DNA from 4 places in the Specibacter sp. AOP5-B1-6 genome. Region 4 is predicted to be linked to each of the others. Evidence: riboswitches for the same ligand, from Rfam matches in the RefSeq annotation. Region 4 holds a riboswitch; each other region holds the start of a gene.
The links. Region 4 has a riboswitch for S-adenosylmethionine ahead of ACT3TS_RS00810 (bifunctional o-acetylhomoserine/o-acetylserine sulfhydrylase). Riboswitches for the same ligand answer to the same signal wherever they lie in the genome.
Positions count from the first base shown of each region.

Region 1: linked by a shared signal. The riboswitch ahead of ACT3TS_RS11135 (cobalamin-independent methionine synthase II family protein) and the one ahead of ACT3TS_RS00810 (bifunctional o-acetylhomoserine/o-acetylserine sulfhydrylase) in region 4 are both predicted to bind S-adenosylmethionine.
Region 2: linked by a shared signal. The riboswitch ahead of ACT3TS_RS07805 (hypothetical protein) and the one ahead of ACT3TS_RS00810 (bifunctional o-acetylhomoserine/o-acetylserine sulfhydrylase) in region 4 are both predicted to bind S-adenosylmethionine.
Region 3: linked by a shared signal. The riboswitch ahead of ACT3TS_RS10395 (aminotransferase class V-fold PLP-dependent enzyme) and the one ahead of ACT3TS_RS00810 (bifunctional o-acetylhomoserine/o-acetylserine sulfhydrylase) in region 4 are both predicted to bind S-adenosylmethionine.

Region 1 covers NZ_JBQSVT010000018.1:57,585-65,114, reverse strand. Annotated here, with positions in the region: gene ACT3TS_RS11150 (aliphatic sulfonate ABC transporter substrate-binding protein) at 1-610, opposite strand, end outside; gene ACT3TS_RS11145 (ABC transporter ATP-binding protein) at 692-1,534, opposite strand; SAM riboswitch class I at 1,541-1,652, opposite strand; gene ACT3TS_RS11140 (CoA-binding protein) at 1,766-2,182, shown strand; gene ACT3TS_RS11135 (cobalamin-independent methionine synthase II family protein) at 2,209-3,414, opposite strand; SAM riboswitch class I at 3,426-3,540, opposite strand; gene ACT3TS_RS11130 (polysaccharide deacetylase family protein) at 3,690-4,664, shown strand; gene ACT3TS_RS11125 (dihydrofolate reductase family protein) at 4,724-5,329, shown strand; gene ACT3TS_RS11120 (MmcQ/YjbR family DNA-binding protein) at 5,326-5,730, shown strand; gene ACT3TS_RS11115 (DUF1990 family protein) at 5,714-6,292, shown strand; gene ACT3TS_RS11110 (hypothetical protein) at 6,427-6,900, shown strand; gene purL (phosphoribosylformylglycinamidine synthase subunit PurL) at 6,965-7,530, opposite strand, start outside.
Region 2 covers NZ_JBQSVT010000011.1:85,584-93,113, forward strand. Annotated here, with positions in the region: gene ACT3TS_RS07770 (LOG family protein) at 67-1,185, shown strand; gene ACT3TS_RS07775 (DUF998 domain-containing protein) at 1,215-1,826, opposite strand; gene ACT3TS_RS07780 (MerR family transcriptional regulator) at 1,912-2,259, shown strand; gene ACT3TS_RS07785 (VIT1/CCC1 transporter family protein) at 2,331-3,422, opposite strand; gene ACT3TS_RS07790 (hypothetical protein) at 3,626-3,856, shown strand; gene ACT3TS_RS07795 (transketolase C-terminal domain-containing protein) at 3,942-4,433, shown strand; gene ACT3TS_RS07800 (biotin/lipoyl-containing protein) at 4,430-4,660, shown strand; gene ACT3TS_RS07805 (hypothetical protein) at 4,695-4,979, opposite strand; SAM riboswitch class IV at 4,992-5,103, opposite strand; gene ACT3TS_RS07810 (sodium:solute symporter) at 5,355-6,836, opposite strand; gene ACT3TS_RS07815 (helix-turn-helix domain-containing protein) at 7,025-7,530, shown strand, end outside.
Region 3 covers NZ_JBQSVT010000016.1:91,307-98,836, forward strand. Annotated here, with positions in the region: gene ACT3TS_RS10385 (Nramp family divalent metal transporter) at 1-258, opposite strand, end outside; gene ACT3TS_RS10390 (class I SAM-dependent methyltransferase) at 376-1,146, opposite strand; gene ACT3TS_RS10395 (aminotransferase class V-fold PLP-dependent enzyme) at 1,280-2,725, opposite strand; SAM riboswitch class IV at 2,767-2,880, opposite strand; gene hisN (histidinol-phosphatase) at 3,040-3,855, opposite strand; gene rsgA (ribosome small subunit-dependent GTPase A) at 4,328-5,446, opposite strand; gene aroA (3-phosphoshikimate 1-carboxyvinyltransferase) at 5,450-6,790, opposite strand; gene ACT3TS_RS10415 (DoxX family protein) at 6,797-7,312, opposite strand.
Region 4 covers NZ_JBQSVT010000001.1:160,999-168,528, reverse strand. Annotated here, with positions in the region: gene ACT3TS_RS00815 (Tex family protein) at 1-2,440, shown strand, start outside; SAM riboswitch class IV at 2,696-2,812, shown strand; gene ACT3TS_RS00810 (bifunctional o-acetylhomoserine/o-acetylserine sulfhydrylase) at 2,889-4,211, shown strand; gene metX (homoserine O-acetyltransferase MetX) at 4,221-5,414, shown strand; gene ACT3TS_RS00800 (hypothetical protein) at 5,516-5,941, opposite strand; gene ACT3TS_RS00795 (SGNH/GDSL hydrolase family protein) at 6,044-6,793, opposite strand; gene ACT3TS_RS00790 (alpha/beta hydrolase) at 6,919-7,530, shown strand, end outside.

The sequences.
Region 1 (7,530 bases), on a different contig from region 4:
TGGGGTCCAAGCCGGACCAGGCATCCACGGAACCGTTCGCCAGGGCTGCGCGGCCGTCGGCGTGCTGGAGGTTCTCCACTGTCACGTCCTTCGTGCTCAGCCCAGCTTCCTCCAGCGCCTGGACCAGGAAGAAGTACGGGTCGGTTCCCTTGGTGGCAGCCACGGACTTGCCCTTGAGGTCGGCGACCGAGGTGATGGCCGAGCCCTTGCCGGTGACCAGTGCCGCCCACTCCGGCTGGGAGTACAGGGAGATGGTCTTGATGGGGGATCCGTTGGCGCGGGCCAGCAGCGCGGCGGAGCCGGCCGTGGATCCAACATCGACGGCACCGGCGCGCAGCGCCTCGTTGGCCTTGTTTGAACCTGCGGACTGCAGCCATTTCACGGTGACACCCTTGTCCGCCAGGGTCGCCTCCAGCCAACCCTTTTCCTTGATGACCAGGCTCAACGGGTTGTAGGTGGCAAAGTCGATGGTCAGTGTGCCGGACCCGCCGCCATTGCCGGCTGCGTCGGTGGCTGCGTTTTCACCGGCGCAGCCGGCCAGGGCCAGAGCGGAGACAGCGGCGGCGACGCTTAGGAAGGAACGGCGGTTGACAGAGTGTGAAACAGGCATGAGGGTCCTAAAAATGGTTGCGGTGGTGAAAGTGTGTGAAGCGCAGCTGCGCAGGAGTGCAGGTGCGCTCGAATGGGGAGGCTAGTGGCCGTCGACGCCGAGACTGGCCAGCAGCGAACTGCGCAGGCCGGCCAGTTCTGTTGACGCCCGGGCGCGGGGGCGCGGGCCGGGCACTTCGACCGTGCGCACAATGGTGGACCCTGGGCGGTCTGTTCCGTCCGGTCCGAGCAGGATGATGCGGTCGGCCAGCTGCAGCGCCTCATCGACGTCGTGGGTGACCAGCAGGACGGTTGCGGGCTCGGCGGCGTGCACATCCAGCAGCAGGTCCTGCATGGTGATCCGGGTCAGGGCGTCCAGGGCGCCGAAGGGTTCGTCCAGCAGTAAAACGCCGGGATTGCGGGCGAGGGCGCGGGCCAGGGACGCCCGTTGTGCCATGCCGCCGGAAACCTCCCGAGGCCTGTGCCCGGCGAAATCCGACAAGCCCACCAGTTTCAGCAGTTGTTCCACCGCTCGGCGGCTGCGGGTGGCGTCCGCGTCGGAGGGCACACCAATCGCCACGTTTCCGGCGATCGTCCGCCAGGGCAGCAGGCGGGGCTCCTGGAATGCCACGGCACAGCGCGCATCAATGCCGGACACGGTGGTTCCGTCGATGGACACGGCGCCGGTGCTCGGGGCATCGAGCCCGGCCACGGCACGCAGAAGAGTGGATTTCCCGCAGCCCGAGGGTCCGAGCAGGGCAACAATCTCCCCGGCCCGCACGTCAAACGAAACATCACGGAGCACCGTGTGGGTGCCGGCCCCGGAGCCAAAGGAACGGCCCAGCTCATGAAAGGACACCGGCATGGCGGCCGTGCCCCGCGGATCAAAGACTGGCGGGGACGCTGAGGCTGAGACTGGTGTGGGCGGCGAAAGTAAAGCAGACATGGCAACACTCCATCGGTCCTGGCGGTAGCACCCTGCCGGTATCGACACCCACAAAGGGGGCCGACCAGGGTTGCTGCGGCGTCGTTGAGCCAGATCTCTCAGCCGCTCGGGATGGTCACCTTCAGACTAGGGCCCGGCACCGGACCGACAGAAATTGGCGGACGTGCAGCGGTTCGCGAAGCGTAACAATTCAATTGGCCGACCTCTGCAGGGACGGCATAAGCTCAGCTCATGGCACATGTAAACGACCCCGCAACCATTCGCCGCCTGCTGACAACGCCGGGCCGCTGGGCGGTGGTTGGACTCTCCAACAATCCCCGCCGCGCCGCCGTCGGCGTTTCCTTGTTTTTGCAGCAGCACCTGGGCCAGGAGATCATCCCGGTCAGCCTCAAGGGCGACGACGTCCACGGCGCAACGGGCTATAAAACACTGGCGGAGATCCCGGGCCGCATTGATGTTGTTGACTGTTTTGTGAATTCCACGAGGGTTGGCGACGTGGTTGACCAGGCAATTGCGGTGGGCGCCCGGGCCGTCTGGCTGCAGCTGGGTGTCATCGACGAGGCGGCGGCACAGCGGGCAGTGGACGCCGGCCTGGATGTCGTCATGGACACCTGCCCCAAAATCGAGGCTGCCGCACTGGGCCTGTAGCCGCACTGCGCTGGCGGCAGCGGGGATTATTTCCAGAGCCGGCTGCTGGCCAGTGCCGCACCTTCGCCAAGTGCCGCCAGCTTGGCTGCCGCAATCTGCGGGTGCACGCGGCCGCCGAGTCCGCAATCAGTGGAAGCGATGATGCTTTCTCGCCCCACCACCGAGGCAAAGCGTTCAATGCGGTCGGCCACAAGTTGCGGGTGTTCAACCACGTTTGTTGCGTGCGAGACGACGCCCGGCACAATCGACTTGCCCTCGGGCAGCTTGGTGTCCTGCCAGATCTTCCACTCATGTTCGTGGCGGACGTTGGCTGCCTCGAAGGAATATGAGCCCGCGTTGATATTCAGCATGGTGTCAACCAACTCGGGGAACGGCAGGTCTGTGGTGTGCGGGCCGTGCCAGGACCCCCAGCACAAGTGGAAGCGGATCTGGTCTTGCGGCAATCCACGCAGTGCGTAGTTCAACGCCTCAACCCTGATTTGGGTGAACTTCAGGTAGTCCTCAATCGAGGGGGCCGGGGTGATCTGATCCCAGTTCTCGGCGATCGAGGGGTCATCGATCTGCAGCGTCAACCCGGCGTTGATGACGGCAGTGTATTCCTCACGCAACACATCGGCGCAGGCGTAAATGAACTCTTCCTCCGTGGCATAGTGCTCGTTGGAGATGCGGGAGGCGCTGCCGGGAGACAGTGCGGCGACGAAACCTTCCTCGACGCCTGCCCGGGCCATGCCGGTGGTGAGGTTCTTGATGTCGGAGGCGACGGCGTCGTGCCCGGTGTAGGTCAGGGGACCGGTGCACTTGGGGAACAGTTTTGCGCCGGCGGAGAAGATGCCGGAGGCGGGGTCGTTGTAGGCCTCGGCAAAGATGGTGCGGTCGCGGCGGTGCACAAAGCCCGTCAGGGCAATGTTGCCGGGCGTCGACTCGACGGGGTCGAGAGCCCATTTTTGGTCCGCGTCCAGCTCCAGTCCGCCCATGCGGGCGAAGGAGTAGGACCACCAGGCGCCGTAATCGACGGCGGTGGACATGGCATGGCCGAACTCGCCATCGTTGACGATGTCAATGCCGGCGGCTTGTTGGCGTGCCACCACGTCAACGACGGACTCCTGCAGCAGCAACTCAAATTCCGCCGTGGCACCGTCGGCTTCCTTCACCTTATTGGCGGCGAGCAGGGCGGGCGTGCGGGGCAGCGAACCGGCATGGCTGGTGCGGATGTGGGTGGTATTTAAAGACACGAGTGGATTCCTTTCCATCGTTTCTGGCGGTAGCACCGTTCCTTGGCCTGCCGAAGTAATTCGGCGGGCGTTGGAGGGTTGCTGCGGCGTCAACAAGCCAGGTCTCTCGGCCGCTCTGGATGGGATGTGTGTCAGCCTAGCGTCCGGCAACGCCCCGCAAAAATTGTTTGCCGCATGTGACGCGCAGGACCCGTCAGCCAGATTATGATCAAACCATCGCGGCAATGCCCGCGCACCGTTCCTGACAGTCGATGCTGAACGCCCAGAAGGAAGACATGCCGCACCATCTTGACCATTCGCGCCGCCGGGCACGCTGGATGGGGTTCTTGATACTCGCCGTGGCCGTTGCCCTGATGGTCGCCGGTTTCTGGTGGGTCGCCGCAACGACCAGCTTGGGCGGGGACCCAGCCCTTCCGGCGGCAAGCGCAGGGGATGCCGGCAGCAGCGCGGCGACGGCCCCGTCTGCCACGCCAGTCGCGTCAGGCCCGTCTGCCACGCCAGCCCCGCCGAGCACGGCGAAAACTGCCTCGGCGGACCCGACGGGGGCCCCGGCGTCGGACATTCCGGCAAGCACGCCGGCGATCGATCCGGTGACTGATCCGGTGACAGGGAGGGTCAGCACCCTCGACGGGCTCGTGCCGGACTACGTCCTGCCGCCAATCGAAAATGGGCTGGCCCCTGTGCTGACCAAGGTGCCCACCGAGCAAAAGGTGGTGTTTCTGACCATTGACGACGGCGCCCTGAAGAGGGACTCGGATTTGGCGCTGCTGGAGAAGAACGGCATCAAGGCGTCGCTGTTTCTGGCGCACACATTCGTTGCGGGCGATCCCCAGTATTACCAAAAATATGTGTCGGCCGGGCACTTGATCGAGAACCACACCATGACCCACGACCTGGGTTTCATCAAGTTGAGCTACGAACAGCAAAAAGCAGAGATCTGCGGCATGGCCGATTACGAGGAGCAGCAGTACGGACGTCGGCCGATGTTCTTCCGGCCACCCGGTGGGCCCTACACGCAGGCCATCCGACAGGCCGTGGCGGAGTGCGGCATGAAGGCGATCATTGACTGGGAAGCCAAGGCGAACGCCGGTGGCATGGACTATCAGATCGGGGCCGGGCTGCGGCCGGGGGACATTGTCTTGATGCACTTCCGGCCGGAGTTCCCGGACGACCTTGGCGCATTTCTGCAGGCGCAAAAGGCTGCCGGACTCAAGGTTGTGCTGCTCGAGGACTACCTGGCCACTCCATAGCCTGACGGCTGGGGAACCGGCACGTGCCGCCGGGCTCTTCAACGGGTAGCGTTGATGCCATGACGCGCATTGTTTACTACACGGCGGCAACGCTGAACGGCTATCTGGCGGACCGGAACCACTCGCTGGACTGGCTCTTTGCCGTTGACGACACGGACGGGCCGGACATTGCGGGATTCATGGACACCATGGGCGTCTTTGTGGAGGGTTCCTCCACCTACGAATGGGTTCTCAAGGCGGAGAACCTGCTGGCCGAGCCCGCCAAATGGCAGCAGTACTACGGAAGCAAGCCCACTTACGTGTTCACCTCCCGGACGCTGCCCGTGCCTGAAGGGGCGGATGTGCGCTTCGTCAACGGTCCTGTCGCCGATGTGCTGGACGAGATCAAGGATGCCGCCGGCGACCTGGACGCGTGGGTGGTTGGCGGCGGCGACCTGGCCGGGCAGTTCCTGGATCTTGGGGCACTGGACGAACTCGTCGTCACGATCGCCCCGGCCGCACTGGTTGGCGGGGCGCCGCTGCTGCCGCGCAATGTGGGGGCCGACAGGCTCAAGCTGAGCGCCGCCAGCAAGCACGGGGAGTTCGCGATGCTGAGCTACGCAGTGCTCAGCGCCGCAGCGTCCGGCTCCGCAGCGGCCGGCGAAGAAGCACGGACGCAGCCATGAGCCTCAATGCGGAATCCTTGCGTGCGGCCGCGCTGGCCCTGGCCGGTGCCTACGAGGACTTCCCCTTTGGGCCCGAACTCAGCGTGTTCAAGGTCAGGGCCAGCAGCGGCGGCGAACAACGCACAGGCAAGGTGTTTGCCCTGGGCGACCTCAACGTGCCGGCGCTGTCCATCAGCTTGAAATGCGATCCGCTGCTGGCTGCGCAGTTGCGCACCGCGCACGCGGGCATCGTCCCGGGCTACCACCTGAACAAACGGCACTGGAACACCGTGGACTGCACGGCGGTGGACGCGGACATGGTGTTGGACATGCTGGAGGATTCCTACGACCTTGTGGTGGACGGCCTGCCCAAGAAACAACAAACCGCCTTGAAATGGAGTGCACGTGTTGCCAAAAGCTGACCGCGGCCGCCTGGATTATCCCTGCCTCGGCCTGACCCGGCTGGCGGCGCAAAAACCTGCCGGTGCGGTGGAGTGGCCCAAGGGATTTGACCACGTGGACAAGACCATCCTGGTGGGGCACGGTGCCGAGGCCTTTGCGGCCCTGGCCGAAGGCATCATGACCTGGCAGATCCAGCAGCGTGCCGGCCTGCAGGTCACGGCGCCTCCCCGGGCAATTGTTGGCGCCCGGGTCGTCAGCGGTTTTGGGGTGGGCCGCCTTCGACTGCCGGTGCCCTGCGAAGTGGTGTGGACGGTGGAACCTCAAACGATGTCAGGCCCCGACGGGGCTGAGGCAACGATGGCAGGCTTTGGGTACGGAACCCTGCCCGGACACCCGGCGCTGGGCGAGGAGGCCTTCACCGCCATGCAAACATCCGACGGCGGCGTCCACTTCAGGCTCCTGGCGTTCAGCAAGCCTGCCGGATTCATCTATTCACTTGGTTCCCCGGTCACCAAGCTCACCCAGGCCGGAGTCACCCGCTCCTACCAGCAGGCGGCACGCGCACTGGCGGGCGGCTTTTAACTTCTGCGGGAAAACGCCGTTATGATTTGTGCCCCAGCCACTCTTTAACACTGAGAGTCAATGGCTTTCCGCACGGAGTTGGCCCGATACGGGACTGACACGCTGCGACCGGCCAGTGGATGGAATGTGCCGCCGTGAAGAACCACCAGGACCATGGCATGGCAAGCTGTGTACAGGATGGGGCCAGCTTTAAACGGTCCCCTTTGGTTGCCCCTGCACTGGCTGGGTCGCGGCGTGATGTCCCCGAGGTTGCGTTGGTGTACTTGGCGGACCGGACTGAAGCCGCCGTGGGGGAAACCGTCAGGTTCACGGCATGGCTGCTGAATGCCACGGACGAGACGCTCACTGACATTTCCCTGCTCCCCAGGTCACTGACGAACGGCCGCCTCGACCACCTGGCGTACGCCACCACCCCAACGGCGGCGGAACTTTCAGGCCGCACGCTCGGGCCGCGCCAGTGCTTGAGTTTCACGTTGACGTACAAGCCCACATCAACCGATGCCCTTGACGACGGACTGATCATCAGTGCCCTGCAGGCAGAGCTGTCATCCCCCCGGTACGGCCGGATGCGGAGCGAATGCGATGCCATGGCAACCGTGCACAACTAACATCCGCACAAAGGAAAAACCCCGGCCAACTCGTGAGGAGTCGGCCGGGGTTTTTGCTTCGGAACTAGCCGAAGTACTTCGGCAGGGTTCCCTCGTGTGCTTCGCGCAGTTCGTCCAACGGGGCGCTGAACAAGCCCTGGATGTCCAGGGAACCGCCGGCGGCGTCAACAACGCCGATGCGGGAGACCGGGAAGCGCCTGGCCGTGCACATGTCGTTGAAACGGACTTCCTCGCTGCGTGGAACAGACACGATGGCGCGGCCCTGCGTCTCGGAGAACAGCAGGGTGAAAGCGTCAACGCCGTCGCGGGCGGCAACTTCATCCAGTGCCACACGGGCGCCGGTGTTGAAGCGCAGTGCCGACTCAACAAGTGCTGCCGCAAGGCCGCCCTCGGAGAGGTCGTGGGCGGAGTCGATCATGCCGTCGCGGGAAGCGTTGATCAGGATCGCACCCAATTCACGCTCCCGTTCCAGGTTCACGGCCGGCGGCAGCCCGCCCAGGTGCCCGCGCAGGTTGGCCCATTCGGAACCATCCAGGTCGGCGGCGGTGTTGCCCAACAGGTAGATGGCCTGGCCATCCTCCTGCCAGCCCGACGGCGTGCGGCGGGCGACGTCGTCGAACTTGCCCAAGA
Region 2 (7,530 bases), on a different contig from region 4:
CTAGGCGCGATTCGGCACAGTCCGAGCCGCCGCGGCAATTCTCCGGCCCTGGCCTAGGCTGGAGGCGTGAACGCACCCCTCGCACCCCACGCCCGCGACATCGAAATTGAAGAGCTCGACCATTTTGACCGTCTGGTGGCCGGCGGAGCCAAATCCATGCACGGCTGGCACTTTCAGTCGGTGGACCTGCGCGGCCGGTCGGTGGATCTCGCCGCGCTGCACACCCCCGGCGCCATTTTCATGGGCTGCACCTTCGACCCGGGCACCGAGGACCTGCTGCGCGGCCGGGGCGCCTTGATCTTCCCGCCGCTTCCGGACATTCCCTTCAACGCCTACCGCGGCCATCTCTACACGGGCGCCGAGCTCTTCGCCGGGATTGCGGCCGAAGAATACGAAAACGTGCCGGATGCCAAAATTTACCAATGGAGCATGCAGGCCGGCCACGCCCCCGCCCTGCACGCGACACTGGCCACCGCCATGCATGACCACGCCATTTCCGACGCACTCGATGAATTCCTGGCGCAGGCCCACGGCCCGGTGGTGGGAGTCATGGGAGGTCATGCGGCGGCACGGGGGAGCACGCAGTATGCCCAGGCCGCCGCGCTTGGCCGGACCCTGACGCGGGCCGGATTCCTGGTGGCGACCGGCGGCGGTCCCGGTGCCATGGAGGCCGCCAATCTGGGCGCCTACCTTTCCACGTACGACGCCGGGACCCTCGAAAGTGCCCTGCTCACCCTGGCAGCCGTCCCCGGTTTCCGCCCCTCGGTGACCGAGTGGGGGAGGGTCGCGTACAAGGTGCTTGAGACGTATCCCGCCGGTGCCGACACGCTGGGGATCCCCACCTGGTTTTACGGCCACGAACCACCCAATGTTTTTTCCACGAAGATTGCCAAATTCTTCACCAATTCCCTGCGCGAGGCCATCCTGCTGGACCGCTCCCGCGGAGGCATAGTTTTTCTGCCCGGAGCAGCAGGCACCGTGCAGGAAATCTTTCAGGATGCCTGCGAGAACTACTATGCGGCGGAGGGCGCTGTTGCGCCCATGGTGCTGGTGGGCCGGAACTACTGGGAGAACGAGGTTCCCGTGCTGCCGCTGCTGAAGACGCTGGCTGCCGGGCGGACCATGGACGATTTCGTTCACGTGGTGGATTCCGTGGAGGAGGCCTGCGGGCTCCTCTCCGGGTGATCCCAGTCAGCTCGGATCCGTGCACGAGTTCAGTGCGCCGCGAGACCGGCGCTGGCGAGCAGCGGTGCGAAAGTGACGGCGAGGATGAAGATGCGCTCGCTGACGCCAAAGGTGCGACTGCGCAGGGGCCGAATGAGCATCGAGAGGACGAGTGCCGCCAGTGCGATGGCCGCGACGATTCTGCTGACGCTCAGCGTTTCAGCCAATGCGGGAATGCCGGCAAGGTCCAGCAGCCCTGCCAGCGGTCCCATCGTTGAGTAGGAAATGGTGAACCAGCCGACTGCAAGCAGCATGTGCAACCGTCCGCGAAAAGTTGGCCGCACGCCTGGTCCGTCGGTAGGAACCCACGGCATCGTCGCCAGGATGACGCCGAGGATGATGAGCCAGATGGCCGGTGCCACCGGCTGGGATTCCCAGCGCGGATCCAACAACAACCCGGCACCAAGGGCCAACCAGGCAGCAGCGGCCGTCCATGAGGAACAAACCGATAATTTCCGTGTCAGTGGCGATGACGACGTGGCATAATCACTCACCGCGTTCCGAAAGAGATGAATCCCTCCGGGCCACACATGCAGCGCGGCAAACAAACCCAGTCGGCATGCAAAGAGAACAGCGGCGGAGAACTCAAGCAGTTCAGACATGCGATTCCTTCGTTCGATGGTTGCAGGATTTTCCTGGCATCGTCAGGCTAATGTCTAAAGTAACTTGAAGGTCAAGGAGGCAACCATGCGCATCGGCGAACTGGCACGTTTAACCGGGGCGGCCCCGTCAGCGATCAGGTACTACGAAGCGCGGGACATGTTCAGCCCTGGCCAGATCACCCGATCCCACAGCGGGTATCGGGATTACGGTCAGGCGGCCAAGCGTCGGCTTGAGCTCATTCTGGCCGGACGGGCCGTCGGTCTGCCGCTGGAACAAATGCGGACACAAATGGCGAACTGGGACACCATGAGTGATCACGAACGAGCTGGATTGCTCAAACAGCAGCGCCGGATACTCACCAACAGCATCGCCGAACTCAGCCGCAGTGTTGACGTTATCTCGAACACCCTGCGCGAACTCGGACACGAATGACACCGGCCCGCGTCACGACACGCCCGTGTGACGACAGGCCCGCGTGCCCCTGGCCTGAGAGGCGAAAACCGTCAGCCGACCAGGCCACCAAAGGCCAGGCCCAGTAGGTACGTTGCAGCGGCGGCACCCATGCCGATGGCCAGTTGCCGCAAGCCGCGCCACAACGGGGAGGCCCCGGACAGCAAGCCAACGACGGCACCCGTTCCCAGCAGTGCCAAGCCCACGAGGGTGCACGCCAGCACGAGGGCACCGATCCCGGTCATGCCGAACAGGAACGGCAGGATCGGGATGATGGCACCGGAGGCGAAGAAACAGAAACTGGAGCTTGCAGCACCCCAGGCCGTGCCCAGGGTTTCAAGTTCGTTGGGTGATTCAAAGTTCTCCGCCTGCAGCGACAGGCTGGGGTCGCAGTCGCAGGTAAATTGGCCCAGGCGCTCGGCTGCCCGATGCTCGGCCGCCTCGCGGGACATTCCTCGCGCCAAATAAACCAGGACAAGTTCGTTGTTTTCAAGGTCGAGGGAAGGAGCTGCGGACAGGGTGATCCGGGTCGGCTGCGAGGCGTCAAGCAATTCACGCTGGGAACGCACTGACACAAACTCGCCGGCAGCCATCGACAGCGCCCCTGCCAGCAGGCCGGCGATGCCGCTGAACAACACCACCTGGCTGCCAACCCCGGTTGCAGCCATGCCCATCACGAGGGAAAGGTTGCTGACGAGGCCGTCGTTGGCGCCAAAGACGGCTGCCCTAAAGGATCCGGAGAGCCTGTTGCGGCCCCTTGCCGAGAGCCCGCGAACCACTTCCTCGTGGATTGATTCATCCGCGGCCATGGCATCGGTGGCATCAGCATCGGTGGCATATGGGGACCTGGACTCCGAACGCTGCGCCAATGCAAGCACAAACACGGAGCCGAAGCGGCGGGCCAGCAGCCCCAAAAGCCGGTTGCGGGATGACGGACGCATGGGCGGACCGGCGTGGTCACCGAGCAGGTCCAGCCAGTGTTGTTCGTGGCGTCCCTCGGCTGTGGCCAGGGCCATCAGGATATCGTGCTCTTCGCCGTCGCGGCGCTTCGCCAAGTCCCGGTAGACCGAGGCTTCGGCACGTTCATCGGCCAAGTATTGGCGCCAGCGCTTAATTTCTGCCGGGGTGGGAATTCGTTCAGGCACGGGAGTTGCTCCTCAAAGTCAGCCCCTACTGTAGCGCGGATTCATGCGGTTTTCCGGCCGGGACTCCTAGCGAAAAAGTTTCGGGATGCCGGAAAATCCAGCCAAAAGAAATATTCAGAAAGTACTTGACGCAATGGAAAGTACTTGCGTAGAGTTGTGTCATTGCTTCGACCCCACAAGATAGTTCAACCAAGGAGAATTCCATGACCGCCACACAGCAGACCAAGACCCATGACTACTACGCCACCCGCATCATGTTGATCGGCATGACCATGGGGCTCGCATGCATGGCGGCCCTGTTTATTGCGGGCCTCGTCAAGGGAAATGCGGGCATGGTGGTCATGGCCTCCAGCTGCGCTGCCTTGCTTGGCGGCACTTGGGCCTCCACTAGTGCGGCAGCCAAGAAGAAGGCTGCCAGCCAGCCGCAGCGCTGATGCAACCGGTCGTGGGCGCCGTCCATCGCAGTGCCACCGAAGCTATCGGGGGCCTTAGCGATGGCGCGGAGCTGTTGTGGTCTACATGTTCCACAAGGGCGTCATGGGGCTGGCGTGGATGGCGAAGAACCAGCGCTCCATCGGCGCCGTGCCCGAAGAGGAGTACGAGGTCCCGATCGGCAAGGCCAAGGTGGTCCGCGAGGGCACCGACGTGAGCATCGTGACCCTGTCGCTGTCCGTGCACCACAGCCTGGACGTGGCGGAGAAGCTGGCGGGGGAGGGCATCAGTGTCGAGGCGCTGGACCTGCGCTCGCTGGTGCCGCTGGACCGTGAAGCCGTGATCGCCACGGCAGCAAAGACCGGAAAAGTCATTGTGGTCGATGAGGGCTACCAGTCATTTGGGCTGTCCGGGGAGATTGCAGCCACCATCACCGAGCACGACCCCGCCCTGCTGAAGCATTTCAGCCGCGTGTGCGTGCCGGACGTGCCCATTCCCTACGCCCATGAACTCGAATATGCTGTGTTGCCAACGGCCGCACGCATTGAGGCCGCGGTCCGAACGGCGGTAGCTGCATGAGTGAAGTCCTGTTTCCGATGATGACGGGGGATGCCTCCGAACCCGGCGTCGTGGCCACCTGGTACGTGGCCGACGGCGACACGGTGGCCGAGAAGCACCTGCTCGCCGAGGTCGCCATTGACAAGGTCGACGCCGAAATTTACGCGCCCGTTGCCGGCACCGTCCGGCTTCGGGTCCAGGAAGGCGACGAAGTGGCGCAGGGGTCAGTGATCGCCGAGATCTCGTGAACCCGACGCCTCCCCACGCCGAGCCGCTGGTGCGTCAGTGCGCGGTGAGCCCGAAGCCGATCCGGCGACCCGCCCTGACACCGGTCTGCGCCACGGTGACAACCAGAGTGGCGATTTCCGGGATCCACTGGGCCGGCCGGACGGCCTGTGTGAGTGCTTCGACCAACTCGACGGGCTCGCCCGACCAGTACTGGTGGTAGCCACCGGGCGTCGCAAACGACACGGAACCAAGGTTGAGGTCCACGGCCGGAAGGACGGGGATGCTGGCGGGCCGGGCAATCTTGCGCCGGGTTGCGGGGGCCACGGAAGTGAAAGTCATGGTGGAAGCCTTTGCTTGCTCTTACCGAACGGAGCTTTCCGCCGGTCACTTCCTCATCCGAACCACCCGTGAAGCATGGGGTTGGTGTGCGACCAGTCGGAGCTTGGCGTCGCATCTCATGAAGCTGTTCCCAAGGCTACTGCTTTAAGGCTCGACGGCGGCAGGTGACGTAATTTATTACGTCACCTGCCGCCGTCGCCACCCGTGCAAGCGACCGGCGGATGCACACAAGGACGCCAGAGCCGCAGCCGGGACAACCGCGGCAGCCTCCTCCGCCGTCGTCCTCCAAACAAAAAATCTAGCCCGCACTCGTGGTTGTTAATTCAACCTAAATCAGTTGAATTGACAACCACGAGTGCGGGGCAGATGCGAGGGTTACTTCGCCAGCGCGTGGGCTTCCTCGTCGGGGTTGGAGTCGGTGGCGGCAGCGGCCAGGCGGTCGTCCCAGACCTTGCGGATATGGGCTGGGGTTTCCGGGCTCAGCAGGGAGACCACAGCGTAGACGATGAGCGAGGAGCCCAGGCCGAAGTAGATCGGCTCGTTGGCGTAGATGCCGTCGACGCTGTGGATGATCCCGGTGGCGTAAATGACCAGGGATGCGATGGTGACGATGCAGCCGACGGCCATGGACCAGGCGGCACCCAGGCCGGTGCCGCGCTTCCACACGAGGCCGCCGATGATGGCCACGAGCAGGCCGCCGACGAGGATGTCGTAAGCGATGGTCAAGGCGAACACCACGTCGTTGACCACAATGGAGATCAGCACCACCAGCAGGCCGATCACGAGAATGTACCAGCGGTTGGCCTTGATGTCGTGCTCGGGGTTGGCGGAGTCGGAGTTGTCGATGTCCTTGCCGAACCAGCTGGCGACGAACGGAATGACGTCCTTGCGGGCCACTGTCGCGGCGGCAATGAGCGAGCCGGAGGCGGTGGACATCATGGCGGCAACGGCCGCGGCCATTACGATTCCGCCGATGCCCATGGGTAGCAGGTCGGTGGCAACCTCAGCGTAAACAACGTCCTTGCCCAGGTTGGCGATGTCAATGGCGGGCAGCGCCACGTAGGCGGCCATGCCAATCAACGCTCCTGCAACGCCGTAAAGGATGCAGTAGATGCCGGCCGCGGTGCCGCCCCAACGGGCCACTTCCGGTGTGCGGGCCGTAAAGACGCGCTGCCAAATATCCTGGCCAATGAGCATGCCCAGGGTGTAGACCACAAAGTAGGTGATGATCGTCTGGACACCGATCCCGTCCCACTGGAAGAAGCTTGCATCCACGCGCTCACGGATGCCGCCAAGGCCGCCCGCGGCGTTCCACGCGAACGGCAGCATGAGCAGGAAAACGCCCACGGTCTTGATGACGAACTGCACCTGGTCGGCCAGGGTGATGGACCACATGCCGCCAATGGTCGAATAGACCAGCACGATCGCCCCGCCGACGGCGATGGCCAGCCAGCGGTCCCAGCCGAACAGCACCACAAAGATGGTGGCGTAGGCACCCGTCGACGTTGCCGAAATCATGATGGTGTAGGCCAGCATGACGATGCCCGAAACCTTGGTGGTTTCCCGGCCGTAACGCAGGCTCAGCATCTGCGAGACCGTGTAGATCTTCAGCTTCTGCAGCGTGGGCGCAAAGAGCAGGCTCAACAGCAGTACGCCGACACCGATGGCGACCACCAGCCACATGCCCGAGATGCCGAACTTGTAACCAAGCCCCACCCCGCCCACCGTGGAGGCGCCACCGAGCACGACGGCGGCCATGGTCCCTGTGTAGAGGAAGGGACCCAGGCGGCGGCCGGCGACGAGGAAGTCGCTGTTGTTCTTGGTTCGTGATTTGCCCCACCAGCCAAAGGCCAGCATGGCCACCAAATATAAGACGACTATGGCAATGTTTAAGTCCACGCGATGCTCCAGTGCTAAGTGATTGGGATTCCCCAAAAATATTGCCTATAAAGCAACATTTGTTGTCTATTAGGCTAAACTGTGATGGTAGTTACAGTCAATATGCCGCTTAAATTCAAGTGGCGCTGGTGGCGTAAGGAGCCGCAATGAAAGCTTTGCCCCTGGAACCAAGTGCCGGCCCGGTGGCCATTGGGTCGCGGATTCGCGCAGCCCGGCAGGACCAGCGGCTCACCATTGAGCACGTGGCGGACGCGACTGGACTGACGAAGGGATTCCTCAGCAGGGTCGAGCGCGACCTGACCTCACCGAGTGTGGCTTCCCTGGTCACCTTGTGCCAGGTCCTCTCCATCTCCATTGGTGAACTGTTCGCTGCCCCGGAAACCCACTTGGCCCGGCGTGGCGAGGGGCCGCGCATCTCTCTCGGCGGCGAGGGCATTGTTGAACGGCTGCTGACCTCGCGCTCGGAGCGGCGCCTGCAGATCCTTGGTGCCACGATCGAGCCGTACGGGCGCGGGGAAGCTGAACTGTACGCCGTCGACTGCGACGTCGATGTCCTGCACATCATCAGCGGCGAGCTGACGCTGCGCATGACCCAGGATTCCTATGAGTTGAAGGCCGGAGACACGCTGTCATTTCCCGGCCGTGAGCCGCA
Region 3 (7,530 bases), on a different contig from region 4:
CAAAATTTCCGGAAGCGACTTGCCTGTCACCACGCCCAGCTTGGCCGACTGGTACTGAACGAGCATGGCCATGACGTTGGCCGCCACCAGGACCCAGACCAGAAGGTAGCCGTAGCTGGCACCCGAGGTGAGGTTGGCTGCAACATTGCCGGGGTCGACATAGGCAATGGCGGCCACAAAGGCAGGGCCCAGCAGCAGGAGCAGTCCGCCGCGCGGTTTGCGCAGCGGCTTTTTCCCGGTTGTGGCAGTCTCGAGCACAATCAACCCTTCGAAGTGCCTAAATCAATTTTGTAGGTATGCCGAAATCATATGCTTTTTGGGCTGCCGTTGTCGAGGTGCGGTTCTTGGGGCGCCGGTTCCTGCTGACGGGACGGCCTACAACTTCCGGGTGCGCCAGGTCTGGGTCACATAGGGAAGTTGTAGTTCGGTGCCGGGGACGTGGCCCAGGTGCTCAAACAAGTACCAGCGCAGATTGGCTGTCACTTTGGCGCGGACCTGCTCCGAGGCCTTGAGGTAGTAGCTGCGCGACTTGGCCAGCTCCATGAGCTCCTCGGGGGTCAGCGTCTGGCCCCACCGGGTGTTGTGGGGCTCGGCGGGCGCGAATTCCGGGCCGAGGGTGGGGCGGAAGTCGGGCTTGTGGACATCACCGGCGTGCATGATGCGGGCCAACCTGTGCACCCAGGGGAGTCCGACGTCGAGCTGGTTCCAGACCAGCCCGAGGGTGCCTCCGGGGCGCAGCACGCGGGCAATCTCGGTGCTGGCCGTGAGGGGATCGCACCAGTGCCAGGCCTGGGCGACTATGGCAAGGTCCATGGTGGAGTCGGCCAGTTCGAGGTTTTCGGCCGTGCCCACAAGCGCGGTGGCCTGCGGGACAGCGTGGGAAAGCTGAGCGAGCATGTCGGCCGAGGGGTCGACGGCGGTCAGGGTCCAGCCGCGCCCGGCAAGCAACTGGGTGTACTTGCCCGTTCCGGCCCCCACGTCTAGGACGTCATGAAGGGGGTGCGCGGCGACTTCGGTCAGCCAGTCAAGGGATTCACGCGGGTAGCCGGGGCGGACCTTGTGGTAGTGGCCACCGCCCTCAAGGAAGGCTGTTGCCATGCGTTGGCGCCGTTCGGCGTCGAAGACCGGTCCGCCGGTGCCTGCCATGTTCGCTCCTGGGGTGTTGTGCGTTGGTGCCGTTCAACTTTACCCTCTACCCAACCCTCGCTCTCTCTAATGGCTATTGGCAGGCCTGGTGCCCGCTGGCAGGATTGAAACGCCCCCGTATGTGATCGAGCGTTTATTGGTCGGTGGTGCAGGGGGCGGCACCGGCCGTGCCCGGGGTGTTTGGCGCCCAGCCGGGGTAGACGCGGTTGTCGTCGGCTGGGACCCAGCGGCCGGCGTCGACCACGTAGTCCCAGCCCAGCCCGTCCCGCAGCAGCGTGCTGATGCCGTCGAGCAGTCGCTGGGCGTCCTCGAGACGGGAACCGACCCCAAAGCTGGCTCGCAGTGAACCGGCGGGCAGCCCCAAACGGTTCAGCAGCGGGTGGGCGCAGAACTTGCCGTCGCGTACGCCTACGCCATGTTCGGCCGACAGGTATGCCGCAACCAGTCCGGCGTCGTACCCGGTGACGGAGAAATTAACGACGCCGATGCTGCCGCAGTCCGGGTGGGTGTCGGCGTCGCTGAACAGGGTGTGGACGGTGGCGCCGTCGAGCGCGGACAGTCCGGCGACCAGGTGGCTGCGCAGGAGTTGTTCGTGGGTGTGCCAGTCGTTGGCGTCGAGGGCGGCCAGGGCGGTGGCGGCCTTGGCCAGCGTGGCCGCGCCGAGCACGTTGGGGGAGCCGGCCTCGTGGCGGGCCGGGCCCTCGGTCCAGCGCGTTGACTCGAGCTTGACGTCCTTTACGGCGCCGCCGCCGGCCAGATGGGGCGTGCCGGCGTCGAGCCAGTCGGGGCGGCCCACCAGGACTCCGGCGCCGAACGGTGCGTAGAGCTTGTGGCCCGAGAACGCGAGGTAGTCGATGCCGCTGGCGGACAGGTCGATCCGGCGGTGCGGTGCCAGCTGGGCAGCATCCACCACGATGCGCGCGCCGTAGCGGTGCGCCAGCGCGGCCAGCTCGTCCACGGGAAGCACCTCGCCCGTGACATTTGAGGCACCCGTGACAGCCAACAGCAGCACATTGCCGGCACGCAACTGGGTTTCCACCCGTGCAAGGGTGGCCGCAATGGAATCGGCGGCGACCACCGAGCGGTGCGGCAGAGCCTGCCACGGCAGCAGGTTCGCGTGGTGCTCGATGTCAAGGTAGAGCACCTCGCCGTGGACGTTGGCGCGGCCCTCCGCATAGCCCTGCTGCTTGAGGATGCTTGCCACGCACCCGGCCAGCAGGTTCAGTGAGTCTGTGGTGTTGCGGGTGAAGATCACGGTGTCGTCGGGGCGGGCCACCACAAAGTCCGCAACGATCCGCCGGGCGTTTTCATACACCGACGTGCTTACCTGGGAGGCGAAGCCGGCGCCCCGGTGCACGCTGGCGTAGTACGGCAGCACCTCGTTCAGGTGTGCCGCCACTTCTTCAATGGCCGGCGCCGATGCTGCATAGTCAAGATTGGCATACCGCACGTGCCCGCCCTGGATCAGCGGGGCAGGCAGGTCCTGGCCCACGACAGGCAGCAGGGGGCGGCTGGCAAGGGAGGTTTCCGCCAGTTGTGTGTTCTCAAGCAGTGTTTCCTCAAACAGGGCGTTGCTCATGAATGTTTCCTTCGACGGAAGGACGCTTGGGGGTGCCAAGGAGTCCGCGCTTGCCATGACCGTTCCGGCCTGGCCAGGTCGTCACCCGGGGCACCCCGCCGCGAAAGGAGGGTTGCCGGCCAGCAAACCGGGGTTTAGCGCTGGCACTCGTGACCTATGCCCAAAAGGTTAGCCCAAGAATTCCGACGGCGCATTTGTTACGTTGCGTAACGGGCGCCCGCATTCGCCCGAAGCAGCCCCGCGCCAGGCGGACAAAAAGAACGACGGCGGGAGGACGCCGTCGTTCTTAACTCACCTGTGCTTCTTGGTTGGGGTCAGCCCAGCAGGTCATCCCAGTTGGGGTTGAGGCGGTGCAGCACCTCTGTGTGCAGGATCGAGTTCGTGGCCAGGGCGTTGCCGCCGAAGGGGCCGTCGGCGCCCTCGAGCGAGGTGAAGCGCCCGCCGGCCTCGGTGACGATCGGGACGAGTGCGGCCATGTCGTACAGGTTCAGTTCGGGCTCGCAGGCAATGTCAACGCTGCCCTCGGCGACCATGCAGTAGGACCAGAAGTCGCCGTAGGCCCGGGTGCGCCAGACGTCGTCGGTCAGGGAGATGAACTCGTCCCGGTTGCCGCGCTCGGCCCAGCCGCTCAGTGACGAGTAGGACAGGGAAGCGTCCTTGAGTTCGGCGACGTTTGAAACGCGGATGCGGGTGGCTGCCGCGAGCGACTTGCCCATGTAGGCGCCGGTTCCCTGGGCGGCCCACCAGCGCTTGCCCAGGGCCGGCGCGCTGACGAGGCCAACGACGGGGACGCCTTCATCGACGAGGGCGATCAGCGTGGCCCAGACGGGGACGCCGCGGACGAAGTTTTTGGTGCCGTCGATCGGGTCGATGATCCAGCGGCGGGAACCGTGTCCACTGCTGCCGAACTCCTCACCCAGCACGGCGTCGCGCGGGCGGACCCGGGCCAGCTGGCTGCGGATGGACTCCTCTGCGGACTTGTCTGCGTCCGTCACGGGGGTCAGGTCCGGCTTGGTTTCAACACCCAGGTCGAGGGCCTTGAAGCGGGACATCGTCAGGGAGTCGACGCTGTCGGCCAGGACATGTGCCAGGCGGAGGTCATCGTTGTACGTCTGGGGTTCGATCGTCATACGCTTCACGCTATCGCGATTTGGCGCAAACACCCGTCAGCGCCACCTTCGTGAACTTATACGCACAACTGGAGCTCAGTGGTGTATATGCGGTGACGAACCAAAACTCATGCGCACCACCCGCTGTGAGTGGCGCGTACAAGTTCACGGGCAGTGGCGCCTGGGCATCCTGCAAGCGCCTAGCCGTGCGCAGAAGCCAACTGAGCCGCGGGCAGCTGGCCAAATGTTCCAAGCTGCGCAGAACCCACTGCGGGTGTGCCGCATAACACAGTTTTGCGGCACAACCGCGGCGAGTTCCACGCAGATTAGGACAGCGGGGGCCGGTTGTGCGCAGCTTGGGACAGCTGGGGCCGGTGGATGGGCCCACGCCGGCAGGGATCCCTGGCCGAGGAACGAGCTTAAGGTGCCGGTGGATGGGCCCACGCCGGCAGGGATCCCTTGCCGAGGAACGAGGTTAGGGGGCCGGTGGGGACTACTCGAAGATGCCCAGTTCCTTCGCCTCGGCGCGGCCTTCTGTCCTGTCGCTGGTGCCCAGCAGGCGGCGCAGCGACGCAAGGCGGGCAGGTCCGGCGTCGCCCGCGTTCCCGGACGCCACATAGGGGTCCAGCCCGCAGTTCACGGCGACGCTGTCGTGCTTGCAGCCGCGTTCGCAGTCGTCGGTGCCGGGCTGCAGGTCGGGGAAGGCCTGCAGGATCCTGTCGGCGTTCACATGTGCCAGGCCAAAGGACCGGATGCCCGGAGTGTCAATGATCCACGAGCCGGGCAGCCCGTCCTGCAACTGCAGGGCCAGCGCGGACGAAGAGGTGTGGCGCCCGCGGCCGGTAACGGCATTGACGCCGCCCGTGGCACGCTGCGAACCTGTCAGCGCATTGACCATGGTTGACTTGCCCACGCCCGAATGCCCGACCATGACGCTGACTTTGCCGTCAAGGTAGCCGTGCAGCTGCTCCACGGCACCGCCAGCCAGCAGGGCGGAGTCGCCGTCGTCACTGCGGGCGTCGATGCCGGAAGCCCCCGCAGCGGCAGTGCGGCTGATGATGACTGTCATGTCCAGGTGTTCGTAGTTGGCGAGGAGTTCGGCCGGATCCTTGATGTCAGTTTTGGTGATCAGCAGCAGGGGTGCGATGCCGGAGTCGTAGGCGGCGACCAGCGCCCTGTCAATGAATCCGGTGCGGGGTTCGGGGTTGGCTGCCGCGACGACGATGACCAGCTGGTCGGCGTTGGCCACCACCACCCGCTCCACGGGATCCGTGTCGTCGGCACTGCGGCGCAGCAGGGTGCGGCGTTCCTCAACCCGGACCAGGCGGGCCAGGGTGTCGGGCTTGCCCGTCACGTCACCCACCAGTGCCACAAAGTCGCCGGCCACCACGGGATTGCGCCGCAATTCCCGGGCGCGGGCGGCAATCAAGGTGCGTTCGGTGGGCAGGTCCTCGTCCACAATGGCCGTGTACCGCCCGCGGTCCACCGTGATGATCCTGCCAATGACGGCGTCCTCATGGGCGGGCCTGTCTTTGGTGCGCGGCCGGCTGCCCTTCTTGTTGGCCCTGACGCGGACGTCTGATTCGTCCCAGTTGCTGTAGTCCCGTGCCATTCCCTAGGCCTCGGCTTCAACCGCCGCAGTGCCAACTCCAGCTGTGCCAGCAGTTTGCGACACCATGGCCGCCCACATGGCTGGGAAGTTGGGCATGGTCTTGGCGGTGGTGGCGATGTTTTCAACCTCGACGCCGGGCACGGCAAGTCCGATGATGGCGCCGGCCGTGGCCATGCGGTGGTCATGGTAGCTGTGGAAGACGCCGCCGTGCAGGGGAGCGGGGTTGATGATCAGCCCGTCCTCGGTTTCCTCGACGTTGCCGCCAAGGGCGTTGATTTCAGCGGCAAGCGCCGCCAGCCGGTCGGTCTCATGGCCGCGCAGGTGCGAGATGCCGCGCAATCGTGACGGGGTCGAGGCCAGGGCGCAGATGGCCGCCGTTGAGGGGGCCAGCTCGCTGGTGTCGGAGATGTCGACGCCGAGGATGTCCGGACCGCCGGTGACCGTCAGGACACCGTCATTAAGCGTCACCGTGGCACCGAACTGCGGCAGGATTTCCCGCCACTTGTCGCCCACCTGTGTTGTGTTTGACGGCCAGTTCGGGATTCGCACGGTGCCGCGGGTGGAAAGGGCGGCGGCAAGGAAGGGTCCGGCGTTTGAGAGGTCCTGCTCCAGCGAGACGTCAAAGCCGGGGATGGGTCCGGGCTGCACCTTCCAGTGCTTGGGCGTGGAGGAGTCCACCACAACCCCCATGGACCGCAGGATTTCCACTGTCATTGAAATGTGGTCGAGGCTGGGCACCGAATCGCCGGTGTGCTCAAGGTGCAGCCCATTGCTGAAGCGCGGTGCAACCAGCAAAATGGCTGAAATGAACTGGGAGGAACCGCCTGCGTCGACCTGCACGTGACCGCCCTCAACAGCGCCCGTGCCGTGGACGGTGAACGGCAGGAAGCCGTCGTCCCCGTCCTCGACCCGCACCCCGAGCCCTTCCAACGCAGCCACAATCGGAGCCATCGGGCGCACCAGGGCCGCCGGGTCGCCGTCGAACTTTACTGGGCTGGCAACGAGCGCGGCCAGCGGCGGGACGAAGCGCATGACGGTCCCGGCAAGGCCGCAGTCGACCTCGATGGTGCCGGGCGCTGTGGAGCCGGCCGGGATGGGCGTGACCACGAGGTCGGGGACGTCGCCGGTGCCGGGAACTTCGGTGATGACAGCGCCCAAGGCCCGCAATGCGCCGATCATCAGGTCCGAGTCGCGTGATTGGAGCGGCGCGCGCAGACGGGATTCACCGTCGGCGATGGCTGCGAGCACGAGATACCTGTTGGTCAGCGATTTGGAGGCCGGAATGGTGACGGTGGCATCCAGGGGTGTTGTGGAGAAGGGTGCGGGCCAATGGGCGCTGGTCATCGGGAGTTACTGTCCTGTCACGTCGTGGGCTAGCGCGCGGACTGACTTGTCCGCCTTCTTGAGTTTGGTCTGGGCGTTCTTTTTGCCGCTCTCAAGCAGTTTCTCGGTGCGCCAGGCCAGTCCGGGGCGGCCGGCGGTGTCAACGCTTGCCAGCAGTGCGCCGCCGATCAAGCCGATGTTCTTGGTCAGCTGGTTGCGGCGGTGGCTGCGGTTTTCCTTGGTGGTGGTGTCGGCGGTGCGGTATTCAACCACCGCGCCCAGGCCAGCCGTGAGGGCCAGCACGACGGCGGCGGGGCGGGAAAATTTTCCGATGGCCAGCAAAAAGCCTGCACCCACCTGGGTTCCGGCAAGCGCGCGGGCCAGGGTTTTCTCGCTGGCGTCCACCGGCAGGGCAGCGCTCAGCGGGCGCAGCACGGGTGCCAATTGCGCCGCCGTCTGGTCTGCGTGGCGCAGCCGGTCGAGGCCGGAGAGGATGAATGATGATGCCAACATGGGGCGGGCGAGTACGCGAACAATGGACAAGGAAGCCTCCTTAGTGATTCGGTCAGCCTCCCAAAACACGGCCGCGGCCGCCTCGCGGGAGGCTCATGCTGTGTATAAGTCTCCCACGACTCTTTCGCTGTTGCGGTGTTTGCGGAATATCCGACGGCGTTGGCGGGTTTGCATGGTTAGTGGCGGCTTGGGCAGGGGCTGGCCAGGCAACACGAACTGCAACACCCAAAGCGACGGAAAGGCGGCTA
Region 4 (7,530 bases):
GCTCGGTGTCCGCCAGGCCCAGGTTCGCGCTGCGATTGCCTTGATGGACGACGGCGCCAGCGTCCCCTTCATTGCCCGGTACAGAAAAGAAGCCACGGGGACCCTGGACGATGCCCAGCTCCGCGATCTGGAGGAGCGGCTGCGGTACCTGCGCGAGCTTGAGGCCCGCCGGATTGCGGTGCTCGAGACCATCCACGGCCTGGGCAAGCTGACGGCCGGGTTACGCCGCTCCATCGACGCGGCCGCCACCAAATCCGACCTGGAAGATCTGTACCTGCCGTACAAATCAACCCGCAAGACCAAAGCCGACGCCGCGCGTGAAGCGGGACTGGAGCCGCTGCTGGATGCGCTGTTGGCAGACCCGTCCAGATTCCCCGCCGTCGAAGCGGACGCCTTTGTCGACAACGCCCGCGGAGTGGCCAGCGCCGACGACGCACTGGCCGGCGCCCGCGCCATCTTGATTGAACGGGCCGGGCAGGACGCCGTGCTCGTGGGCGGGCTGCGCGAGAAGCTCTGGAAGACCGGTCGGCTGCGCTCCTCGGCGAAAGCCGGAAAGTCCGTGGACGGCGAGAAGTTCAAGGACTACTTTGACTTTGCCCAGCCTCCGCACACCCTGCCCAGCCACCGCGTGCTGGCGTTGCTGCGCGGCGAAAAGGAAGGTGTGCTCTCACTGGATTTGGCCGAGGCCGATCCCCGGGACGCAGACGCACAGGCCCAGGCGCGTTCCCGCTATGAAAGCGCCGTGGCCCAGTCCCTGGGCATTGCCGAATCCGGGCGTGCGGCCGACACCTGGCTCATGACCAGTGCGCGCCTCGCATGGCGCACCCGCATCCTGACCCGGCTCTCGGTGGACCTGCGGGTGCGGTTGTTCCAAAGCGCGGAAGAGGAATCGGTCCGGGTATTTGCCGCCAATCTGCGTGATGTGCTGCTTGCCGCGCCGGCCGGAAACCGCGCCACCCTGGGACTTGACCCGGGGCTGCGCACGGGCACCAAGGTCGCCATTGTCGACGGCACCGGCAAGGTCGCGGCCACCGACACCATCTATCCCCACGCCCCGGCCAAGCGCTGGAACGAAGCCCTCGCCACGCTGGTGTCCCTGGCGCAACGACACAACGTTGAACTGGTGGCGATCGGCAACGGCACGGCCAGCCGGGAAACCGACAAACTGGCGGCCGAACTGGTCGCCGAACTCAAGCGCGTGAGCCCTGGCCAAAAGGTCACGAAGCTGGTGGTGTCCGAGGCCGGGGCCTCGGTGTATTCCGCCTCCGCACTGGCGAGTGCCGAGCTGCCCGGCATGGATGTGTCCCTGCGCGGGGCCGTGTCCATTGCGCGGCGCCTGCAGGATCCGCTGGCCGAGTTGGTGAAGATCGACCCCAAGTCCATTGGTGTGGGCCAGTACCAGCACGACCTCACCCCGGCGAAGCTTGAACGTTCCCTGGGTGCCGTGGTGGAGGACTGTGTGAACGCCGTGGGCGTGGACCTGAACACGGCCTCTCCCGCGCTGCTGGCGAGAGTGGCCGGCGTCGGCCCGCTGTTGAGTGAAAACATCGTGGCACACAGGAACGAACACGGGCCCTTCACCAAGCGCCGCGAACTGCTCAAGGTTGCCCGGCTTGGCCCGAAGGCCTTCGAGCAGTGCGCCGGGTTCCTGCGGATCACCGGGGGAGCGGAGCCGCTCGACGCCTCCAGCGTCCACCCGGAGGCTTATGGGGTGGCGCGCAAGATCCTGGCCGCCGTTGGTGCTTCGACGGCGGAAATCTCCGGGGGAGTGGGCGCTGCGGGTGCCGTTAACCCGGGCGAATTTGTCGACGGCAGTTTCGGCCTGCCGACGGTGCAGGACATCGTTGCCGAGCTGCAAAAGCCCGGCCGCGACCCCCGCCCCCGCTTTGAAACCGCCACCTTCACCGACGGCATCGAGAAAATCACCGATCTGCGTCCGGGCATGATCCTGGAAGGAACGGTCTCCAATGTGGCGGCGTTTGGCGCCTTCGTTGACATTGGCGTGCACCAGGACGGGCTGGTCCACGTCTCGGCCATGAGCAATTCCTTTGTGTCCGATCCGCATGCAGTGGTCAAATCCGGCCAGGTGGTGCGTGTGAAGGTCCTCGAGGTGGAGCCCGAACGCAAGCGCATCTCCCTGACCCTGCGCCTGGACGACGAGGTGGGGGCCGGTGCCAAGACGGGAAATTCCCAGCCCGGGAAGCCCGACGCCGGCTCCCGGACTTCCGGACGTCCCTCGCCGAAGGGCGGCGCTGCCGATGCGCGCGGACGAGGGCAGGGCCGGCAGCCGGGCTCCACCCAGGGCTCCACCCAGAGTTCCAACCGGGGTGCCGGGGCGCAGGGCCGCCCCAACCCGGCAGTTCGGTTGGCCAATTCAGCCGCGCCGTCGGCCAACACCGCCATGGCCGAGGCGCTGCGCCGGGCAGGACTGGGCAAGTAAGTCCACAGCCCGGCGGCAGGGGGCGGGCGCTGGAAGGTGCGTGTCCGGCGTCGTCCGTGGTTGTTGACTGCATCAACTGCTTCCCGCTCCGCAGTTGCATGCCCAGTCCAGACGGAATGGCCCCGAAACGGCAAGCGGTCATCCGGTTGTTCAGCCGAAGCCACCTTTTGGGCCAAAAATCAAGCAGTTCTTCGCTTAAGTCATAAAGTTGTCACAATCTTGCGGCATTGCGGGGTTTCTTCCACACTGGATGCAGGTCATGAGTGTCAGCGCACAGCCCCGGCTTGCTGACCGGCAACCCTCCTTCCGCGGTGGGGTGCCCCGGGTGAGGACCTGGCATCGAACCGACCGGTTGCGGTGCAAGCGCGGGCCATCGATTTCAAGGCCCTTCCGTGCAGTCTGCGCCGGAGGGTTTTGTTGCAGGCCTCTAGTGTGAAGGATTCCATCCATGAGTAACGGTTGGTCATTTGAAACCCGTCAGATCCACGTAGGCCAGCAGCCGGACGCCACCACCGGTGCGCGGGCCCTGCCCATCTACCAGACGACGTCGTTCGTGTTCCCGTCGGCCGAAAGCGCAGCCGCACGGTTTGCCCTTGCCGAGCTGGAGCCGATCTACACCCGCATCGGCAACCCGACCACGGATGCCGTGGAGCAGCGCGTTGCCAACCTGGAAGGCGGTGTCGGTGCCCTGCTGCTCGCCTCGGGCCAGGCCGCAACGACCTTCGCCATCCTCAACGTGGCCGAGGCCGGGGACCACATCGTCTCCAGCCCGAGCGTCTACGGCGGCACGTTCAACCTGCTCGCGCACACGTTGAAGCGGCTCGGCATCGAGGTCACGTTTGTGTCCGACCCCGACAACCTGGACGAATGGCGGTCCTCCGTCCGCCCGAACACGAAGGCATTCTTTGGCGAGACGGTGTCCAACCCGCGCCAGGACGTCCTGGACCTGGAAAACATCAGCACCATTGCCCACGAGGCCGGTGTGCCGCTGATCGTTGACAACACCCTGGCCACCCCGTACCTGCTCCGTCCGCTGGAATGGGGCGCCGACATTGTCATCCACTCGGCCACCAAGTACCTGGGCGGGCACGGCACCGCCATTGGTGGCGTGATTGTCGACGGCGGCAAGTTTGACTTCGCTGCCGACCCGGAGAAGTTCCCCGGCTTCAACACCCCGGACGAAACCTACAATGGGCTGGTGTTTGCCCGCGACCTCGGCGTCGGCAGCGCCCTGGGCGCCAACCTGGCCTACATCCTCAAGGCCCGCGTGCAGCTGCTGCGGGACCTGGGCTCCGCCATCTCACCGTTCAACGCCTTCCTCATCGCCCAGGGCATCGAGACGTTGAGCCTGCGCGTTGAACGCCACGTCAGCAACGCCGTGACAGTGGCCGAATGGCTTGAAAGCAATGAAAATGTGGAGGCCGTGGCCTACGCAGGAATCCCCTCCAGCCCCTGGTTTGAGCGCGGACGCAAGTACGGGCCCAAGGGCATCGGCGCCATCGTCTCCTTTGACATCAAGGGCGGTGCGGAAGCCGGCAAGCGCTTTGTTGACGGCCTGGAGCTGCACTCCCACGTCGCCAACCTGGGCGATGTGCGATCCCTGGTCATCCACCCGGCGTCCACCACGCACGCGCAGCTTTCACCCGAGCAGCAGCTTGCCGCCGGCGTGCGCCCGGGACTGGTGCGGCTGTCCGTGGGCCTGGAAAATGTTGCCGACATCATCGCCGACCTTGAAGCCGGGTTCCGCGCCGCAAAATCGTCCGTGAGCTGAATGAGCCGCGTGACAAAGACGGCAGCGGAGCGCAACATGGTGACCCCCGAGATTGAAACCAGCACACCCGAGCCGGCCGGCAGTTCCTGGTCGGCCGCTGTTGGCCAGGGCGGCGGGGTGCTGCGTTCGGTTCACATCGGCGCACTGCCGCTGGAAGCCGGGGGCGTGCTGCCCTCGGTGACCATGGCCTTTGAAAGCTGGGGAACGCTGAACGCCGCCGGCGACAACGGCGTGCTCATCCAGCACGCCCTCACCGGAAGCACCCATGTCAGCCGCGGCGATTCCGAGGAAGACGGCTGGTGGGAAGGCCTCGTGGGCCCCGGCGCCGTGATCGACACCGACAAATACTTTGTTGTGTGCGCGAACATCGTCGGCGGCTGCTACGGCACCACCGGCCCGTCCAGCATTGCCGGGGACGGCAGGCCGTACGGTTCCCGCTTCCCGTTCGTGACCATCCGCGACTCCGTCCACGCCGAGGCGCGCCTGGCCGACGCCCTTGGTGTCAGCTCCTGGCACGCCGTCATTGGCGGATCCATGGGCGGCGCGCGGGCGCTGGAGTGGGCTGCCACGTACCCCGGTCGTGTGCAGCGCTGCGCCGTGGTGGCGTCGTGCGCGGCCAGCACCGCCGAGCAAATTGCCTTCGCCCAAGCTCAGGTGCTGGCGATCCGCCAGGACCCGAACTTTGCCGGCGGGGACTATTACGACGGCGCAGCCCCCATCTCAGGCTTGGGGCTCGCCCGCCGGATTGCCCACATCACCTACCGGTCTGAAACGGAGATGGAGTCGCGCTTTGGCCGCAAGGCCCAGGACGACGGCGGCACCATCAGCCACGGCCGGCTCGGAACCGACGCCGTGGGCAGGTACCAGATTGAAAGCTATCTGGACCACCAGGCCCACAAACTGGCGGGCAGGTTCGACGCCAACAGCTACATCGCCATCACCGAGGCGCTCATGAGCCACGACGTCACACGGGGCCGCGGCACACTCGAGCAGGCCCTGGCCGTGACGGGCGGCGTTGAATTTCTGGTGGCGGCGGTCAACAGCGACAGGCTGTATTTTCCGGCCCAGTCGGAAGCCTTGGCGGCAGCACTGCCGGGAGACGTGGACGTTGCCCGGATTGATTCGGGCATTGGCCACGACGGCTTCCTCACCGAAGTGGCTGCCGTGGGCCGATTGCTGCAGGAGTCCTTCTTCACGCCTTAAGCATTTGGCCCGCTTAGCCAACTGGCCCACAGTTGTGGTTTCTGAATCAACCTAAATAGGCTGATTCAGCAACCATAACTGCGGGCCAGTTGGCTTGGGGTTTAGAAGTTCTTGAAGATTGCCTCGCGGTGGACGGCGTACTGGTCTGCCGTCACCTGGCCGTTGCGGCGGGCGGTGTCCAAGGCGTCAAGCTGGCGCTTGAGCTCCGTCTCCGCCTGCATCCGCTCGTTGGCGAATCCGGTGGTCTGGTGCCCATGGGAATTGTCGTAGTTGCCCAGCGGAACCCCATTGAGCAGCGTCCCCACATACGGGACATTCGCTGTTGGCTGGTGGGCAACCCCAACCCTGCCAGCCTGGTTGGTCTGCGCGTATGGGTTGGCTTGGGCTGCCCGCTTCTTGCGGGCTGCCGCCTTGACGAAGGAACTGATGAGCACGATGGCGATGAACACCAGCACAAAATACGGCCGAATGTTGAATGACGCGGAAGAAGACGCAGCGACACTGCCCTCTGCAAGTGACCCGAGCATGACTGGCACAACACACCTCTTCTTCGTAGGGCGCGAAACTGACTGCACCTGCTTCCATCCTAGTCGTGAAAGCAGGCAACAATCGGTTGCTTTGGCGGCGGGCTAGGGCTGGGGGCCGAAAATCGGTCCGGCGGTGGGACGCTTGGCGGTGATGCCATCGCCGGAGGACTGGTGCCGCAGCCGACGAAGCACCCAGGGGAACAAGAATTCCCTGGCCCATACAAGGTCTTCGGCCCGGGCCACCTGCCATTTTTGCGGCGGCAGCGGCTTGGGCTCAAGGGGCACCAGCGAGTGCCTGATGTTCAACGCCTGCAGCACCATGATCGCAATTGTGTGATGGCCCAACGGGGAGAAATGCAGTCTGTCACCGGCCCACATTTGAGTGTCGCCGAGCTGGCGCAGTGACCACATGTCGCCGACGACGGCGTCGTGCCGGGCGGCGATGGTGCGCAGATTTTCGTTGTAGATCGCCACCCGCCCACGGACCATGCCCAGGACTGGGGTGTCGCGGATGTCGGGGCCGTTGAGCAACAACACGGTGGCCCCGGCCGCCGTCATCTGTCCCACGGCAACGTCGAGTTGTTCGGCCAGGGCGTCGGGGTCAGAGCCGGGGCGGATCAAGTCGTTGCCGCCGGCCGAAATGCTGATCAGGTCTGGTTTGAGCTCCAGCGCCGGCTGCAGCTGCTCGCCAAGTATCTGGCCCAGAAGGCGGCCGCGGATGGCGAGGTTGGCGTATTTGAAGTCTTCGGAGCCGCGGTTGAGCTCCTCCGCCACACGGTCCGCCCAGCCACGGTTGCCTCCGGGGCTGCTCGGTTCCGGGTCGCCAATGCCTTCGGTAAAAGAGTCGCCCATGGCGACGTAGCGGTTCCAGGGATGCGGTAGCAAAGAATCATTCACCTACCCATACTGCCCGGTAGGCACCCATTTCCGCCACCCCGGTTTTTTGGGCCCGGCCCGATGCATGGAAAGATGGAGGCATGAGTGAAACCCCCACAGTCCTTTGGTCACGTCCCGAAAATGAGCGTCCCGGAACACCTCTTTTGGTGATTTTTCACGGCTATGGCGCCGATGAGGCGGACCTGTTCTCGCTGGCATCCCAGCTCCCTGCAGACTTCACGGTGGCCTCTGTCCGGGCGCCGCTGCAGGCCGGCCCCGGTTACGCCTGGTTCCCGCTGCGCAATGATCTGAGCTATGCGGTGACGGCCGTGACGGAGGCCGCGTCCGCCGTCGAACTTTGGCTTGAGAGCGTGCGCACCAACCACACCTCCGTGAGCCTGCTCGGGTTCTCGCAGGGCATGTGCCTGGCCACCTCGCTGCTGCGCCACCGGCCGGACAACTATGCCGCCGTCGTTGGGCTGTCGGGCTTCGTGGTTGACGCCGAGGGCGATCCGTACTTCGACGACGCCGCCGTGGCCGCGCGCAAGCCCGACGTTTTCTGGGGCCGCGACCAGGCCGATCCCGTCATCCCCGAGTTTGCCATCGAGGCGACCAACACGTGGATGCACGGGCATGTGAAGCTGACGAAGGTGCTGTACACGGGCATTCTGCACGGCATCAACGCCCAGGAAATCGGGCATGTGGGGGAGTTC